3 regions of the Marinilactibacillus sp. XAAS-LB27 genome follow, and region 3 is predicted to be linked to each of the others. Evidence: predicted binding sites of a transcription regulator. Region 3 holds the regulator's gene; each other region holds the start of a gene.
The links. The regulator LexA, encoded in region 3, represses DNA repair genes until DNA is damaged. The targets are predictions, from matches to a motif close to CNAACANNTGTTNG.
Positions count from the first base shown of each region.

Region 1 (6,260 bases), 130 kb from region 3:
CTACCGCTATCAATAACTGCATCTAATGCTGCACGTATTGTACGACCTGTATATAACACATCGTCTACAATTACGACTTGCTTGTTTTCGATCGAAGTAGCAATATCCGGTGCCGGAATGGTCGTTGTTTCATTTTTATGATCATCACGGTAATTAGAAATATCTAACTCTCCGATTTCAACTTTATGTCCTTCTAATTGTTCAATTCTTTGAGCAATGCGTTGAGCGAGGAATACGCCTCTTGTTTTTACACCAAGAAGAACTAAGTTGTCAATTCCCTTATTTTTTTCAATGATTTCGTAAGTAATTCTCGTCAAAGCTCTTTTGATTGCGACTTCATTGATTACTTCTATTTCCTGACTGTTCTGCATATTGACTCCTCCAAATTTGTTTTTACTTTTCGTTAATGATCCGAATCGAAGCAACATATGAACGCCAACAGACAAAAAAGCTCTCTTATCCTTGTGCGATAAGAGAGCTTCCTAATGATTTGTTAGGTTTAAAGATGAAGATACACTTCACCTGTGAATCTCCACTAAAAGCTTATAACTACTGCTCTCAATGAAAATTCTGCTCCTTATTAGCCTCACAGGACTACTTGTTAAAGGATATCTATTAACTTTTCATTTACTCTACAGGTCTTTTAAACAAAAGTCAACAGTCTTCTGTTGATCACTTAGGAAATTTCGTTTTAATTTCCAGAACCACATCACGAAGCTGAGCTGCTTTCTCGAAGTCCAGCTCTTTCGCAGCTTGTTTCATTTCGAGTTCCATTGTCTCGATTAGTTCTCTTCTTTCTTCTCTCGAAAGTTGTTTGAACGTATCTTCTGTCAAGTCTTCCCCGTCTTCGATAATTGTAGAAATCTTGATAAGATCTCGTACTTCTTTCTTGATCGTCATTGGGGTAATCCCATGAACACGGTTATATTCTTCTTGAATTTCACGTCTACGCTCAGTTTCTTCAATCGCTCTATTCATTGAGTCTGTTCGTTTATCAGCATACAAGATGACTCGACCATTCTCATTACGCGCAGCACGTCCCATTGTCTGTATCAAAGAACGCGTACTTCTAAGGAAACCTTCTTTATCTGCGTCAAGGATCGCAACCATTGAAACTTCTGGTACATCTAACCCCTCTCGAAGCAAGTTGATTCCGATTAGTACGTCAAATTTACCTATACGCAAATCTCTGATAATTTGTGTTCGCTCGAGGGTCTTGATATCACTGTGAAGGTACTGAACTTTGATCCCAACTTCTTTTAGATAGTCGGTCAAATCTTCAGACATTTTCTTCGTTAGTGTCGTAATAAAGACTCTTTCATTTCTTTCTATTCGTAGATTGATCTCTTCAATTAAGTCATCGATCTGTCCTTTGATCGGTCTGATCTCAATAATTGGATCAAGAAGTCCTGTAGGTCGGATAATTTGCTCAACAATTTGAGTTGACCGTTCCATTTCATAATCTGCTGGTGTGGCAGAGATATAGGTAATTTGAGGAACTCTTTCTTCAAACTCTTCCAGACGAAGCGGTCTGTTATCCAATGCACTTGGCAATCTGAAGCCGTGTTCTACAAGTTGTTGTTTCCTTGCACGGTCTCCATTATACATGCCTCGAATCTGCGGCATTGAAATATGAGACTCATCCACGATGAAAAGTGAATCTTTTGGAAAGAAATCAAGTAATGTATACGGAGACTCTCCCGGCTTTCTTCCATCCATATGTCTAGAATAATTCTCAATCCCTGAACAATAACCCATTTCCATCAGCATTTCAATATCATAATTCGTCCGCTGCTCTAAACGCTGTTCTTCAAGTAACTTGTTATCTTCTTTCAGCTCTTCTAGTCTTCCACCTAATTCATCTTTTATGGACTCGATTGCTGATCTCGTCTGTTCGTCATTTGAAACAAAGTGGGTAGCTGGGAAAACAGCCACATGTGAAAGATCTGCTTTAACCTCTCCTGTTAGTACATCCACTTCTCTTATCCGTTCAATTTCATCTCCGAAAAATTCGACTCTGATCGCTTCACTTTCTCTAGAAGCTAAGAATATCTCAACAATATCTCCTCGAGCACGGAATCTACCTCGTTGAAAGTCGATATCATTTCTTTCGAATTGCATATCAACTAATCTTCTGAGTACAGCATCTCGGCTGATCTCCATGCCTGATCTAAGAGACAATACATGTTCTGCGTAATCTTTGGGATTTACAAGTCCATAGATACAAGAAACAGAAGCAACTACGATCACGTCTCTTCTTTCTAATAGTGAACTAGTAGCCGAATGTCTTAATTTATCTATTTCATCGTTTACTGATGCATCTTTTTCAATAAATGTATCGGTTGAAGGGACATAAGCTTCTGGTTGATAATAATCATAATAACTTACAAAGTATTCTACCGCATTGTCAGGAAAGAACTCTTTGAATTCTGAATATAATTGTCCCGCAAGTGTCTTGTTGTGTGCAATAACAAGAGTCGGTTTATTGACTTGCTGGATAACGTTCGACATCGTAAATGTTTTTCCAGTACCCGTAGCCCCTAGTAAGACTTGTTCTTTCTGACCTTCTTTGATTCCTTTAACGAGTTTTTTGATTGCCTCTGGCTGATCTCCACTTGGCTCATAGACAGATTGTAACTTAAATTGATTCTCAGACATTCTTTATTTCCTCCTAAACCTAAACATACATTCGTATTAATAATAATACCACAAAAGGTCAAAAAAAGTTCTCCTTTAGACTGATGTCTGAAAGAAGAACTTTTTATACGAACTTAAGGTCATTAACCTAATTTTTTAGATAAACGAGACTTGTCGCGAGCAGCTTTATTCTTGTGGATTAATCCTTTAGACGCTGCTTGGTCGATAGCTTTAGCAGCTGTTTTAAATAATTCAGCTGAGTTATCTTGTCCAGCTTCAACCGCAGTTAAATATTTTTTCTTAGTGCTACGCATAGCTGACACTTGCGCAACGTTGTTAGCATTCTTTTTAGTATCTTGACGCTGACGTTTAATAGCTTGTACCATATTTGGCATTCTGAAAACACTCCTTTATAAAATTTCTTTAAATCCAGTTCATTCACTATAAAACGTACATTTCTGTTCGTTTTTCATCGAATGAAACCTTCTCTATTCAGTTGTTTTTCAACATTCTCCATTCTACATGATACGAATCGTTTTTGCAATATTTCATGCAGAAACTTATTTAGTTTACTTGTAAATGTGACTGATCATCAGAAAATTTCAAAATAAATAGTTCAACTTGAAGCTCTGGATTTACTTTACCTGATTTGATTAAATAGTCTGCATCTATAAGATGGTGATGGGCTTTAGAGAGTATCTTCTGTTCAAATTTCTTTTCTTTTTGCAGTGCAAGTTTCACCCTGAAAGGATGTACTTTTAAGATTTTTGCAATGTCAGCTTGCTGGTAACCTTTTCTTCTCAAAATTTTCACTTGAAGTAACAATCGAAATTGACCGATCATCAACGCTATTATTTTAATTGGGTCTTCTTTTTGCGTCAACAGATCCTGATAAAGTTCAACGGACTCCTGAACCTTTTTACTCAGCACCAAATCATTTAATTCAAAAATGTTCTGTTCAAGTGTTTTAGGAACTAGTTGCTCCACCGTAGATAAGTTGATCTGTTTATCTTGATGATGATAAATCATCAGTTTATCTAATTCAGTCATACTTTTGGAAAGATTCCGATCAGTGAGCTGAATCAGTTTATCTAGTGCATCCGAATCAATAGAATATCCTTCAGTCTCACATGTAGACTTCACAAGATCGTAAACGGATTTTTCATTTAGCGGCTCAATATTGATGATTTCAGCTTGCTTCAGCAGGGTTTTAGTTATTTTTTTTCGTTTATCCAGTTTTTCATAAGCTGCAAATATAACTAGTACTGAAAAATCAGATGGATTTCCTAGATAGGATTCAAGATAACTCATATCGTGATCGGGGCCATTGGTTATCGTTTTACCAGTTAAGAAATAAGGAGACTGTACAAAGACAAGCCTTTTATCTCCAAAGAATGGAAAGGATTCAGCCTCCTGTAAAGCTACATCAATCGTTGTTTCTCTCATATCGAACTGGCCAAAATTGAACTCAGAAACTTCATCATCCAATACTGAATTGATAAACGCAAATTTCACCTTCTCACTTAGATATTGTTCCGTTCCCTGAACCAGATAAACGGCTGAGTATGTTTTATTTTCTATTGCTTTGATTTGTTTTTTTAACTCAATCATCCTGAGCTCCTCACTAATTTGTATCATCATGATGAGGTATTACTTGTATCATACGATCATCATTAAGGTTAATAAAGGGGAAAGCATAATATTCGTACAGGACGGCTCCTTTTAGGTCTGTTCTGTAAAAATCGATTGCTCTATCTTCTAATCGATTCAACACTTCAGGGTTTGGATGTCCATAGACGTTGTTCACACCGCTCGAAATCCACCCTATTTTCGGTTCCAAAGAATCTAAAAAAGTTTCTTGTGAAGAAGTCAAACTTCCATGGTGAGCTACCTTCAAAATATCCACTGTTAAGTTTGGATAAGTTCGGATAAGTTCATCTTCTCCGTTCGCTTCAAGATCTCCTGTGAATAACCACCTGTATCGACCGATTTTACCATACAAGACCAATGAAGCCTCGTTTTTATTTTGATTTTCTTTTACATTTATATTATGATCCGGATAAATGACTTTCAACCCAGGACCCAAGGCACTTTCTAGGTCCCTACTTAAAACAGTGAGTTGAATCTTTCGTTTTTTGAACTCTGGCATCAATGCTTCAAGTGATGGATCCAAAAAGGTCGACTGAGTAGCTAAAATTTCTTGTGTCTGTATATCTTGAATGATTTCTTCAAGAGCTCCAATATGGTCAGCATCAGCATGTGAAAGATAAATTTGATGAAGTCTGTTTACACCTTGCGATTTTATAGTCGGTAAGACAATATCTTCCCCTACTGCAAAAGGTGTTTCTTTTTTTCTCCACTCTTCTACTGATTTCCATTCCACTAGTCCACCAGTGTCAATCAAATAATTGCCTTTACCAAATGGCTGTTTGATCAACAGTGCATCTCCTTGACCAATGTCTATCATCATAACTTTGCCAACAGGCGACAATTGTTCTGAAAATAATCCTACAAAAAACAAAAGACATCCAACTAGGATCATACCCTTCTTACTATAACCTCTATTTTTTTCTAAAGAGATCAACAACATTATGATACCTAAGCTTAAAAAAATCATGCCGACTACTGACAGTCTACCGACTACAAAAGAAAAATCATAGCTTTCGCTCAAAAGTTTGACACCTAGTTCTATGCCACTCAGTAATTGATCTGAAATAGTATTAATCCACTCAAATAATGTCCACTTACTGATTAAGATACCCACAATAAACAAACTCACCAATAACGGCAACAGCAAATAAGAGAATAGTGGAATAAAAAAGAAATTCAGTAGAATAACAATCCAAGAAAATTCAAAGAAATGAAAAGATAGTACTGGAATACTCACAATTGAGAGCGTGCAGTTCAATACAATCATTTGCTTTAAGGGTGACATCGACTGAATATTTTTCTGATTTGAAAGTAAAATCAACAGACAACTCAGTAGATAACTTAACTGAAAACCAGCAGAATAAATTTGATAAGGATCAATCAGTATTGCCAACATCAATGTTAATGCCCAATTATCCAGTGACGACGATGGATGCTTTAGTAGTGTAAACACTGTAGCAATCAAAGCTTGTACAATGGCTCGAAACACACTGACTCCAAATCCAGAAAGATATCCATAAATGGGCAAGAATACGAGTAGCCAGATAGCTGTTGTCTCTTTTGTTAATCCGCATTTTAGTAAACCATTTCTTATTAAGGCAATCATAAATTGGATATGCAACCCTGATATACTTAAAAGATGAATCACACCTAGATTTCGATAGTTTTCCAAAGTGGATTCGGACATTGCTCTCTTGTCTGCAAAAAGCAACGTTTTTACATAGGTACTCGTTTTACCGGATAGAATCTGATCAAGAAATTTCAAGAAATCTGTTCTTACTCTATCCACTCGATATGAAAAAGGCATACCAGTCTTTTCTTCAGGTAGTTTTTCTATAGTATCTGCTTGAAAAATCCAATAAATTTGGTTTCTGTATAAATATTTTCTATAATCGAACTGATTAAAATTTCGCGCTTGATTTGGTTTTGATAATGAACCAGTCAGTTCAACATAATCAGAGAAAGAATTTGTT
Region 1 is NZ_JAYXKP010000001.1:672,500-678,759, forward strand. Features, by position in the region: gene pyrR (bifunctional pyr operon transcriptional regulator/uracil phosphoribosyltransferase PyrR) at 1-371, opposite strand, end outside; gene uvrB (excinuclease ABC subunit UvrB) at 673-2,658, opposite strand; gene rpsT (30S ribosomal protein S20) at 2,781-3,032, opposite strand; gene holA (DNA polymerase III subunit delta) at 3,202-4,248, opposite strand; gene VXN63_RS03250 (DNA internalization-related competence protein ComEC/Rec2) at 4,262-6,260, opposite strand, start outside.
Region 1: uvrB (excinuclease ABC subunit UvrB) is a predicted target of LexA. The motif match lies at 2,679-2,692, and genes of this name have one in related genera.

Region 2 (6,260 bases), on a different contig from region 3:
CACTTTATATTCTGGATTTGACTATTTTTACAATGCGAGACATTTTTTCAAAGGAACCTTCAGTAGTTGATAGACATTTGAATAAGGCGTGTGTGATCTTAAAGGATTGCGCACGCTTTTTTTTAATCCTTGAAGCGGTATTCTGAAATTTAATATGATAAAATCAAAATATGCTATCTAAAAAAATTAGATTAAGATTAATCAAACAGTATTTATATGTAGGAGGAGTAGTATGAAAGCTGAAATTATTACCGTTGGAACAGAATTATTAATGGGACAGGTGATTAATTCGAACGCTGCCTATTTATCTAAAGAATTATCTTCTCTTGGTATTGAGATTTATCATCAGGTAACTGTGGGAGACAATGCTGAAAGGCTAGCTGAAGCGATTAAAGTAGCCGAATCTAGAGTAGATACGATCATACTGACAGGAGGTCTTGGACCTACTGAAGATGACATAACAAAATCAGTGGTATCAAAGCATCTAGGCTTAAATATGGTCATACATGAAGAAACAGAAGAAAAAATTATTGAACGCCATAGAGATAGCGATTTCAAAATGCCAGAAAACAATCGACTTCAGGCGCTTATACTAGAAGGTTCAGAGCCCTTGCTAAACGACGATGGATTAGCAGTAGGGGTATTCTTAGAAAAAGATAATCGAGCTTATGTTATGCTTCCTGGACCACCAAGTGAACTCAAACCTATGGTCGAAAACTATCTTAAAAATAGACTGATTGAACTGGAACAAGAAAATCAAAAATTAGTCTCTAGAATGATTAGATTGTTTGGTCTGACAGAAGCTCAAGTAGCAGAGCAATTAGATAGTATAATTAAGGAACAATCCAATCCTACTATTGCTATTTATGCTTCTAACGGAGAATCAAAAGTTAGGATAACTGCTAAAGGAAAGACTGAAGACGAGTGCGAAAAGATGATTACAGAAGTAGAAGAAGCAATAAAAGCTAAAATTGGTGATTACATTTACGGATATGGAGATCACACCCTTTCTTACGTTGTTCAGTCGCTTTTATTTGAACAAAGTAAAAAGATTACTGCTGCTGAAAGCTTGACCGGAGGGGCCTTTTTAAGTTGTATTGCGAGTGAACAAGGTGCCAGTTCAGTACTTGATGGCGGAATCGTAGTTTACAGTTCTGAAAAGAAACATCAGGCTCTTGGCGTCTCAAATGAAACGATTGACACGTATGGCGTGGTGAGTGCTGAGTGTGCAGTAGAAATGGCTGAGAAAGCTCTAGAAAAATTTGATGCAGATATTGCAGTATCTCTAACAGGCGTAGCAGGGCCTCATCCCCTAGAAGGTAAAGAAGCGGGAATTGTCTGGATAGGAATTGCACATAAAGGACAAACAACTTTTGCAAAGCACTTTCACTTTAAAAGAGACCGAGATAATAACAGAAATCTTGCAGTATTGAATGCTTTAAATCTTGTTCGTCGATCATTGCTGGGTCTTACAATACAAGAAAAAGTATTTTACATGAATGATAACGACGAAAGAGCATAAAATGGAAAGTGCATTTATTGCGAATAAATGTTCGATTTAAGCTTGCTTTTTGTTCAGAAAAACAGTAAAATAATAGAGTAGTAGAGAATGCACGTTTGCTATAAATAGACTAGATTCAAAAGAGGATTAGTCTATAAAAAAGCAATAAATGTGTAGGTTAAATAGTAGTAGTAAGCTTAAAAGTATATCAAAATTAAGTCCTGAATCAATAGGAGGAGAATATATTAATGACAGATGATCGTAGAAAAGCACTAGATGCAGCACTAAGCAAGATTGAGAAGAATTTCGGTAAAGGGTCCATTATGAAAATGGGCGAAAAAATCGATACTCAAGTTAAAACCGTACCAAGTGGTTCTCTTGCGTTAGATGTTGCGTTAGGTATAGGCGGGTATCCTCGTGGACGTATTATCGAAGTGTACGGACCAGAGAGTTCTGGTAAAACAACAGTTGCTTTACATGCAATTGCTTCTATACAAGCTCATGGTGGTATTGCGGCATTTATAGATGCTGAGCATGCACTAGATCCTAAATATGCACGTGCCTTAGGTGTAGACATAGATGAATTATTACTTTCTCAGCCAGATACAGGTGAACAAGCATTAGAGATTGCAGATGCACTTGTTTCAAGTGGTGCAGTGGACATGGTTGTTATTGACTCTGTAGCAGCACTAGTACCTCGAGCTGAAATTGACGGAGAAATGGGTGCTTCTCACGTTGGTCTTCAAGCACGTTTGATGTCACAAGCTCTTCGTAAACTATCTGGATCAATCAACAAAACAAAAACAATTGCGCTATTTATCAATCAGATTCGTGAAAAAGTCGGTGTTATGTTTGGTAGCCCTGAGACGACTCCAGGGGGACGTGCGTTGAAGTTCTACGCTACAGTTAGATTAGAAGTACGTCGTAGTGAAGCCATCAAGTCTGGTAAAGATATGACAGGTAATAAAACTAAAATCAAAGTTGTTAAAAACAAGGTTGCACCGCCATTTAAAGTAGCGTTAGTAGATATTATGTATGGTGAAGGTATTTCTCAAGTTGGAGAACTAGTAGATATGGGCTCTGATGCTGAGATTATTGATAAAGCTGGTGCATGGTACTCATACGGTGAAGAAAGAATTGGACAGGGTCGTGAGAACTCAAAACAATATCTTACAGATCACCCTGAAATGCGCCTCGAAATTGAAAAAAGAGTTCGTGTTGCTTACGATATTGGTAGTGAAGAAGATATCGAGTTTGTTAACAAGTTAAGTGGCGACGCTGGTGTCATTAAACTTGAAGAAAGTCCCGATGTTATAGGATCAGAAGAAACAGGGAATGAAAGTGAAACAGAATCTGACTCTGAGACTTTAGATGTTTAATTCTTTTTAAAGTGAAGTGAAGCACCACACAAATTCTTTATTTGTGTGGTGCTTTTTGGTTATATTTTGATTGTATCGTGCTAAAAAAAGAAAACTTCAGCTGATTGAAGTATGTACGAATGAAGTTCTTTTAAACGATTTTTCAACAAAAAGGTCTAAAATCCTTCTCTTTCTACAAACTGTATTGACACATAGGCATAAGACCTTTAAAATTAGATTGTCTGTTACACAATTATGTTAATCATAAATACTTTATTATAACTGACGCACGTTCTCAATAATTGAAAACGGTCGTTGCTTAACATAAATAGTACCTGACTTTTTTATACATGAATTAAATGTAAACTAAATAATGATACGGAGGTGACCAAATGACTACTCTTTTATACTCAGTAGCCTTCGCTATCGTTACTTTAATCATCGGAATCTTCGTAGGAGCTTATTTAAATAAAAAAAGCTTTGAAAAAAGACTTGCTGATTCAAGAAAAACAGCGGATAACATAGTAGAAGATGCTAACAAAGAAGCTGAAACCTTGAAAAAAGAAGCGTTGTTAGAGGCCAAAGAGGAAATCCATTCTTACCGAACAGAAGTAGAATGGGAGTTAAAAGAAAGACGCTCTGAAGTAGCACGTCAAGAAAATCGTTTGGACCAGAGAGAAGACAATCTTGAACGAAAAGCTAATACGATAGACAAGAGAGAAAGTTCTTTACAAAGTAGAGAAGATCGTTTGACAAGTAGACAAAAAGCAATTGAAGACTTGGAGCAAGCAGCTGAGGATTTAATTACAGAACAGCAAGAGAAATTACTAGCTGTTGCTGCTTTATCTCAAGAAGAAGCGAAATCAATCGTTTTATCTCAAACAGAAAAAGAATTATCTCGTGAATTAGCAATTATGGTCAAACAATATGAAGACAAAGCGAAATCAGAAGCTGATCGTAGAGCCAAAAACTTAATTACTCAAGCCATACAACGCTCTGCAGCAGACAAAGTTACCGAAACAACTGTCAGCGTAGTAAACTTACCGAATGATGATATGAAAGGTCGTATCATAGGACGAGAAGGACGTAATATACGTACGCTTGAGAGCTTGACAGGTATGGATCTAATAATCGATGATACACCAGAAGCAGTCGTATTAAGTGGATTTGATCCTATACGTCGTGAGACAGCTAAAATGGCACTTGAAAAACTGATTTCAGATGGACGAATTCACCCAGGCCGAATCGAGGAAGCAGTAGAAAAATCTCGAAAAGAAATGGATGAACGTATCCGAGAAATTGGTGAAGAAGCTATTTTTGATTTAGGTATTCACTCAATACATCCTGATTTCATTAAAATAATCGGGCGCTTACACTTTAGAACAAGCTATGGTCAAAATGTTTTGAATCATTCAATTGAAGTGGCCAAAATCGCTGGCGTAATGGCAGCAGAACTTGGAGAAGATATTCAGTTAGCTAAGAGAGCTGGATTACTGCACGACATTGGTAAAGCATTGGATAGCGAAGTAGAAGGATCTCACGTTGAGATTGGTGCTCAAATAGCGATGAAATATCAAGAAAGCGAAACGGTCATTAATGCAATTGCTTCCCATCATGGAGATGTTGAAGCGAGCTCAATCATTGCAGTCTTGGTGGAAGCGGCAGATTCAATTTCTGCAGCGAGACCAGGCGCTAGAAGCGAATCTCTTGAAAACTATCTACAGAGACTTGAAAATCTTGAAAGAATTTCTAATGGATTTGAAGGTGTCAAAGAAAGTTATGCAATTCAAGCTGGTAGAGAAATTCGCATTATCGTTAGACCGGATCAGTTAGATGATAGTATGTCTGCTAAATTGGCACGAAGTGTTCGTAAACAAATCGAGGAAGATATGGACTATCCTGGACACATTAAAGTAACGGTCATTCGCGAGACTAGAGCCGTTGAATATGCAAAATAATTAAACGAACAGTATCATTCAAGAAGAACAGCAAAGGCTGTTCTTCTTTTTTTAATGTTAATGTCCAGAGTATGAGACTGAACGAGTGCGTCACCAAGGCTTACATACGGGAAAAGATCTTTATCAATTCACTTTGATTTTATCCTGTCAATACTGGTAAAATAATAGTTACCGAATGGAGAAGAGGAAGTTAAATGAAAATACTATTTATTGGGGATGTAGTGGGCTCTATGGGACGAGAAATGGTCCAAGAGTACTTACCCAAGCTAAAAGCAAAATACAAGCCACAGGCAACGATTTTAAATGGAGAAAATGCAGCCGGTGGCAGAGGGATAACAGAAAAGATTTACAAGGAGTTTCTTCAATGTGGTGTTGACGCTGTAACAATGGGAAACCATACATGGGACAAAAGAGAGATTGTCGAATTTATAGATGATTCCAAGAAACTAATTCGTCCAGCGAACTATCCAAATCTTTCCAGAATTCCAGGAAAAGGTATTGCTTATATTAAAATCAATCAACAAGAATTAGCAGTGATCAATCTACATGGTAGAGTGTTTATGGCGGATCTTGAAGATCCTTTCAAAGTAGGAATGGAACTGGTAGAAGAAGCCAGAAAAAGAACGCCTCATATCTTTATTGATTTTCATGCTGAAGTAACAAGCGAAAAAGAAGCAATGGGCTGGTACATGGATGGTAAAGTATCCGCGATTGTAGGGACACACACGCATGTCCAGACTAATGATCATAGAATCTTACCTGGGGGAACAGGTTACATGTCCGATGCTGGGATGACTGGTTTTTATGATGGTGTACTAGGAATGAAAAAAGAAGCAATTATTGAAAAGTTCCTTACACAGTTGCCAGCTCGATTTGAAGTGCCAGAAACTGGTCGAAAGAAATTAAATGGATGCTTTATAGAATTAAACGATACAACAGGGAAAGCCAAATCCATTATACCTATTCGTATAGATGAAGATACACCGTTTTTTGATTAAGCAGATTTAGATGAAAAAAATCCTTTATTTTAGATATAGAGAGGTGAGGTAAATGCCTCAAAAGACAAAACACACACCAATGATGGAACAGTATTTAAAGATCAAGGAACAGTATCCTGACGCTTATTTGTTTTACAGACTTGGCGATTTTTATGAATTGTTTTTTAATGATGCCGTAGAAGTAGCACAAATGTTGGAATTGACACTGACTAGTAGAAATAAAAACGCGGAAGAACAAATCCCAATGTGTGGTGTACCCCATCATTCTGCGCAAAGGTATATTGATGCCTTAATAGAAAAAGGGTATAAAGTAGCTATCTGCGAGCAAGTTGAAGATGCTAAGTTGGCAAAGGGAATGGTCAAGCGAGAAGTCGTACAAGTAATCACTCCTGGAACAGTGATGAACGCGTCATCTGTTCAAGCTAAAGAAAATAATTACATTGCA
Region 2 is NZ_JAYXKP010000009.1:7,205-13,464, forward strand. Features, by position in the region: gene pgsA (CDP-diacylglycerol--glycerol-3-phosphate 3-phosphatidyltransferase) at 1-70, shown strand, start outside; gene VXN63_RS10760 (competence/damage-inducible protein A) at 233-1,522, shown strand; gene recA (recombinase RecA) at 1,750-2,880, shown strand; gene rny (ribonuclease Y) at 3,252-4,817, shown strand; gene VXN63_RS10775 (TIGR00282 family metallophosphoesterase) at 5,012-5,815, shown strand; gene mutS (DNA mismatch repair protein MutS) at 5,868-6,260, shown strand, end outside.
Region 2: recA (recombinase RecA) is a predicted target of LexA. The motif match lies at 1,543-1,556, and genes of this name have one in related genera.

Region 3 (6,260 bases):
TTCAAGTAATTTCTTTTTGTGTGCATTTCCCCATTGATGGAGAGCATCAAGAATGGGTTCCAACGTTCTACCATAGGCAGTGACGGAATACTCCACCCTAGGGGGAACTTCTGGAAAAACTTCTCTGGTTATAATCAGTTGAGATTCCAATTCACGTAATTGCTTAGTTAACATTTTTTGTGTGATTTCCGGAATGGCTCTCTTAATTTCGCTGAAACGCATTGGACTGGTATGCATTAAATTCAATAAAATAACAGGGGTCCATTTACCAAATAAGATGTCTAAAGGTTCATTTACTTTGCAATGTTCTGGTTCTAGATCAGATATCATCTGTACACCTCCATTAGTATATTAAGTATACTATAGCACTATAAAGTACCTACTTCAATAGATAAAGAATCATGTTATAATTAACTTACTAATTATAAGAGGAATGATACATTTATGATCAACAATCGAATTTTACCAAAAATTGATGAAAGTAAAGGGCTTGAGTTTGGCTTATACACACTTGGAGACCATTTACCAAATCCACATACTGGAAAAAGAATTTCTGCTCAACAAAGAATCAAAGAGATTATAGAGACGGCTGTACTAGCTGATGAAGCTGGGATAGATATTTTTCAACTTGGGGAATCTCACCAAGATCATTTTGTATCGCAAGCACATATGATCATTTTATCGGCTATAGCACAAGCTACAAATCAGATCAAAATATCATCAGGATCAACAATTATCAGTACGTCTGATCCGGTCCGTGTTTTTGAAGATGCCGCAACAATCGATCTATTATCTAATGGTCGTATGGAAATCGTAGCGGGTCGTGCTTCAAGAGTAGGCTTATACGATTTGCTAGGATATGATCTTAGAGACTATGAAGCGTTATTTGAAGAAAAGTTTAACTTATTACTAGGAATCAATGAAAATGAAAGGTTGAGTTGGAAAGGGGAATACCGTGCACCTCTAAATGATGCACACGTTATACCTAGACCAGATAACGACCAGAATGGTCTACCAATATGGAGAGCAGTGGGAGGCTCTTATGCTTCTGCACAAAAAGCGGGATTAATGGGTGTTCCAATGTATCAAGCGCACTTGGGAGGACCGGCATCTGAATTCAAGAAACCGATTGATCTTTACAGAGAAACAGCTGCCGAAGCTGGGTACGATATTAAAACATTACCAGTAGCAACAGCAGGCTTCTTTTATGCTAGTACGAATAAAATGGACGCCTTCCGAGAATACTATCCTCACGTTAATGAAGGAATGAAAAAAACAAATGGACAAGGATTTCCTAAGCAAGCATTTGCTCACGGACAAGACTACAGAAGTGTCATCAATGTAGGAGACCCAGAATTAATTATTGAAAAAATACTTTATCAGCATGAATTATTCGGAAATCAACGCTACATTGCCCAACTGGATTTTGGTGGTGTTACTATGGATGATATTAAGAAAAATATTGACATTATTGGTGAGAAAATCTTACCAGCGATTAGAAAGCACACTAAAAAATAAGGAGTAGATTAGATGAATATCGTCGTATTAGCAGGTTCAAACGTCGGGGAGAAGTCTTCTATAGTGGCTAATAAAGTCATGGCTGAACTTGAAGTAAAGTATGGCGGAGATCATATGTATTCGCTATTGGATTTAAAAGATTATGAGATGCAATTTAGTGATGGAAGAAATTATCTTGATTATACTGGGGATAATAAACTGATCACAGAAACCATTATGGCAGCAGATATCCTTATTATCGCGACACCGATATTCCAAGCATCCATACCTGCTGTATTGAAAAACGTCTTTGATTTACTACCACAAAGCGCTTTACAAAATAAAGTTTCGGCAATCATTGCAACAGCAGGGTCAAATAGACATTATTTAATACCTGAGCAGCAACTTAAGCCTATCCTCAGCTATATGAAATCTAATATTGTACCAAATTATGTTTTCTTGTTGGATACAGACTATACAGCTGGAAAAATTAATAATGACGATATTCATTTCAGACTTGAAAAACTCATTGAGGATACAGTTATACTTGCAACCGCCTATAAAGGAATTTGGGGAGCACAAGAAGAAGCATACGGATTCTAAAAAAAGGCAGCCATGACTATGAAGTGTTTTACCTTCACAGCATGACTGCCTTTTCGTTTTAACCTATTCTAGTAGATATGTGATCTGTATAAAGAAACAACTTTACCTAAGATAGAGACATCAGATAATATAATCGGATCCATCGTATCATTTTCTGGTTGAAGGCGAATATAACCTTGTTCTTTATAGAATCTTTTGCACGTTGCTTCTTCATCATCAGTCATTGCAATAACGACGTCACCATTTTGAGCGGATTCTTGTTTTCTGACGATGACTTGGTCACCATCAAAAATTCCAGCATTAATCATACTGTTACCACGAATGGTCAACATGAAAAGATTACCTTTATCAATTTCTAAGTCATTAGGAATTGGAAAATAATCCGTTGCTTCTTCAACGGCTAAGATAGGTTCTCCGGCGGTAACAACACCTAATAATGGAATATGATTTTCAAATTCATCAATTCCAATTTTAATCAAACCTTCTTTAGTGAATTCAATTGCTCTTGGTTTTGAAGGATCTCTCAAGATAAAGCCATTCTTTTCTAGTCTAGCTAAATGGCCATGCACAGTAGAAGTGGAAGATAATTCAGTGGCAGATCCAATTTCTCGAACAGTAGGTGGATATCCTCTTTTGTTTACTTGTTCATGAATATAACGTAAAATTTCGATTTGTTTTTCGCCTTTACGGCCTCTAGTAGTCATATTGTAACACCTCATCCCTTCAAATTGTCGTTTAAATTAAGTATAATAATAGTCTAGTGTATGATTCAGTGAATAAGAGTTCACAATGTTCGTAAACTTTAGTAAAATTATATCATATACCGAACATCTAATCAAACGAATGTTCGAAATAAGCTTGGATTTCCCTAGGAAATTAGATTCTTAAGCACATTTGTATTACAATGGTTGTTCGCAATAGGATGCACTAAAAGAAAAAGTATAGGCTAGAAAGCCTAATAGGAGGATATAAAATGTTAGCAAAAGACCAATTAGATAGAATTAATGAGTTAGTTAGAAAACAAAGAAGCGAAGGTTTGACACAGGAAGAAGTAACTGAGCAGAAAGATCTTAGAGAAAAATACATTAAAGCTTTTAGATCTGGTATGAGAAATCATATAGAAGGAATGAAAATTGTAGATCCAGATGGTCAAGACGTTACCCCAGAAAAACTTAAAGGGATTCAAAAAGATAAAGGAATCCATAATAGAGACTAATCTCCTTCCAAATAAAGACGTACGGACAAATTTACGAATGTTCTATGAAAGCGTTGAATAAAACTAATATAAATAGTACAATGATTAGGAGCGTTACCACTTTTAGCAATAGGAAGGAATGAGTTACTTGTTTGATAAAACTGATCAAATGGCTGTAGATACAATTCGAACTCTTAGTATTGACGGCGTTCAAAAAGCAAATTCTGGACACCCTGGATTACCAATGGGTGCTGCACCAATGGCTTACACACTATGGACACGTCACTTGAATGTTAATCCGAAAAATTCGAAATGGTTCGATCGCGATCGCTTTGTTTTGTCTGCTGGACACGGATCAATGTTACTTTATAGCTTATTGCATTTAGCAGGTTATGATGTAACAGTTGATGATTTGAAGAATTTCCGTCAGCTAGATAGTCGTACACCAGGACACCCTGAAGTACACTATACTGACGGTGTTGAAGCAACGACTGGTCCTTTAGGACAAGGCGTAGCGAATGCAGTAGGTATGGCTATGGCAGAAGCGCACTTGGCTTCAACCTATAATCAGGGAGACCACAACATCGTTGATCACTACACATATGCACTATGTGGAGATGGTGATTTAATGGAAGGCGTATCTCAAGAAGCGGCTTCTCTAGCAGGACACCTTAAATTAGGTAAAATGATCATGCTTTATGATTCCAACGACATTTCTTTGGATGGGCCTACTTCAAAAGCTTTCACCGAAAACGTTGGGAAACGTTTTGAAGCTTATGGTTGGGAACATATTCTTGTTGAAGATGGTAACGATTTGGACGCTATTGATAAAGCCATTACGGCTGCAAAAGAATCAACTGATAAACCAACTTTAATTGAAGTTAAAACTGTTATCGGCTTTGGTGCTCCTAATGCAGGAACACACACTGTTCACGGCGCTCCTCTTGGGGCCGAAGGTGTAACAGCTGCTAAAAAAGCGTATGGATGGGAAGGCGAAGACTTCTTTGTACCAGAAGAAGTTGCCAAACGATTCAAAGAGCTTATGGTCGATAAAGGCCAAACAGCAGAAGAGAATTGGAACAAAGCGCTTGAAGATTATACAAGTACACACTCAGAACTAGCTGAGAAATTCAAATTAGCATTAAGTGGAGAACTACCAGAAAACTGGGATGAATCATTGCCAGTCTATTCTGTAGAAGACAGCGCTTCTGCTACGCGAGCAACGAGTGGAGAAGTATTGAACGCACTATCTGATTCAATTCCAAATCTTTGGGGTGGATCTGCTGACTTATCAGGCTCTAATAATACTATGATGAAAAATCAGACTGATTTTGAACCAGGTCATTATGAAGGAAGAAATATCTGGTATGGTGTTAGAGAATTTGCTATGACAGCGGCCTTGAACGGTATCTTATTACACGGAGGAACGAAGTCTTACGTAGGTACATTCTTCGTATTCAGTGATTACCTTCGCCCAGCTGTTCGTCTTGCTGCACTTTCAAAAATCCCGGCAATCTATGTATTGACACATGATTCAGTTGCTGTAGGAGAAGACGGCCCAACACACGAACCCGTTGAACAATTGTCTAGTTTTAGAGGTATGCACAACCTTTCTCTAATCAGACCAGCTGATGGTAATGAAGTAGCGGCTGCTTGGGAGATTGCTTTGAAATCTACTGACAGACCGACTATGCTGGTATTGACTCGTCAAAACTTACCTGTTTTAACAAACTCTAAAGAAATGGCTAGAGAAAATGTTAAAAAAGGTGCGTATGTTATTTCACCTGCTGAAAGCGAAACGCCAGAAGGTATTTTAATTGCTACAGGTTCTGAAGTCGCATTAGCGATTGAAGCGCAAAAAGAATTAAGAGCACAAGGTAAAAACGTTTCTGTTGTTTCTATGCCAAGTACAGACTTGTTCGATATGCAATCTGCTGAGTACAAAGAATCTGTACTGCCTGCTTCAGTAACAAAACGTATCTCTATCGAAATGGGATCTTCATTTGGATGGGATCGTTATACTGGGACTTACGGTAAGAGTGTCGCAATCGATAAGTTTGGTGCAAGTGGTAATGGACCAGCTGTCGTGGAGTCTTATGGCTTCACATCAGATAACGTTGTTCAAACATATCTATCATTAGGCTAATGAAGACAACAAATTAAACTAATAGAGATCAAGATTAGTTTCTACTTTGAAGAAGAGAAAGGCTGCTGCCTTTCTCTTCTTTTATATGAGTAGTTAAAAATGTCCTATTTGAGTGTTTTGAAATTTAAAATTCACTTTTGGTTTATTTTTCTGTCTAAGTTGTGTAGAATAGTTGAGTGAGTGTTTCGAATCATACTAGCTTTAATAGAAGCCCAAAAGATGATTTTGAATATACTAGAACGTATAGAAAGGAGTTAATGAAATGAATACAGGACTAGCAATACTTTTAATAATCCTAGCTTTAATTGGTGGACTGGTTGGAGGATTCTTCATATCTAGAAAATATATGATGGATTATTTTGAGAAAAACCCACCGATTGATGAAAATATGCTACGTATGATGATGCTACAAATGGGTCAAAAACCTTCTGAAAGAAAAATCAATCAGATGATGAGCCAGATGAAAGCGCAAAACAAAAAAACTCCAAAAAATAAAAATAAGAAGTAATAAGTTTTGACTAATGAGCTTATTTAGTCAATAATCACATTACGGTTCAATTTTGTGTAGCGGGCAGCGTCTTTGCCCGTTCTTTTTTTCAACACTTATGACACGGTGTCATAATCAGTTATATCGGTAGAGGGGTTTAAAAACTAAAGAACAGGAGAAAAGTGTACATGGATATATTCAAGCGGTTAGGGTGGTTTTTCCGTAGAGAAAAAAAGTCATACATGATAGGGATTTTTTCCCTTGTTACAGTGGCTTTACTTCAACTGATTCCCCCTAGAATCATAGGGATAGTAGTAGATGAAATTGAGACA
Region 3 is NZ_JAYXKP010000001.1:545,777-552,036, reverse strand. Features, by position in the region: gene VXN63_RS02670 (winged helix-turn-helix transcriptional regulator) at 1-330, opposite strand, end outside; gene VXN63_RS02665 (LLM class flavin-dependent oxidoreductase) at 445-1,518, shown strand; gene VXN63_RS02660 (NADPH-dependent FMN reductase) at 1,531-2,100, shown strand; gene lexA (transcriptional repressor LexA) at 2,169-2,804, opposite strand; gene VXN63_RS02650 (DUF896 domain-containing protein) at 3,074-3,316, shown strand; gene tkt (transketolase) at 3,444-5,441, shown strand; gene VXN63_RS02640 (YneF family protein) at 5,704-5,949, shown strand; gene VXN63_RS02635 (ABC transporter ATP-binding protein) at 6,117-6,260, shown strand, end outside.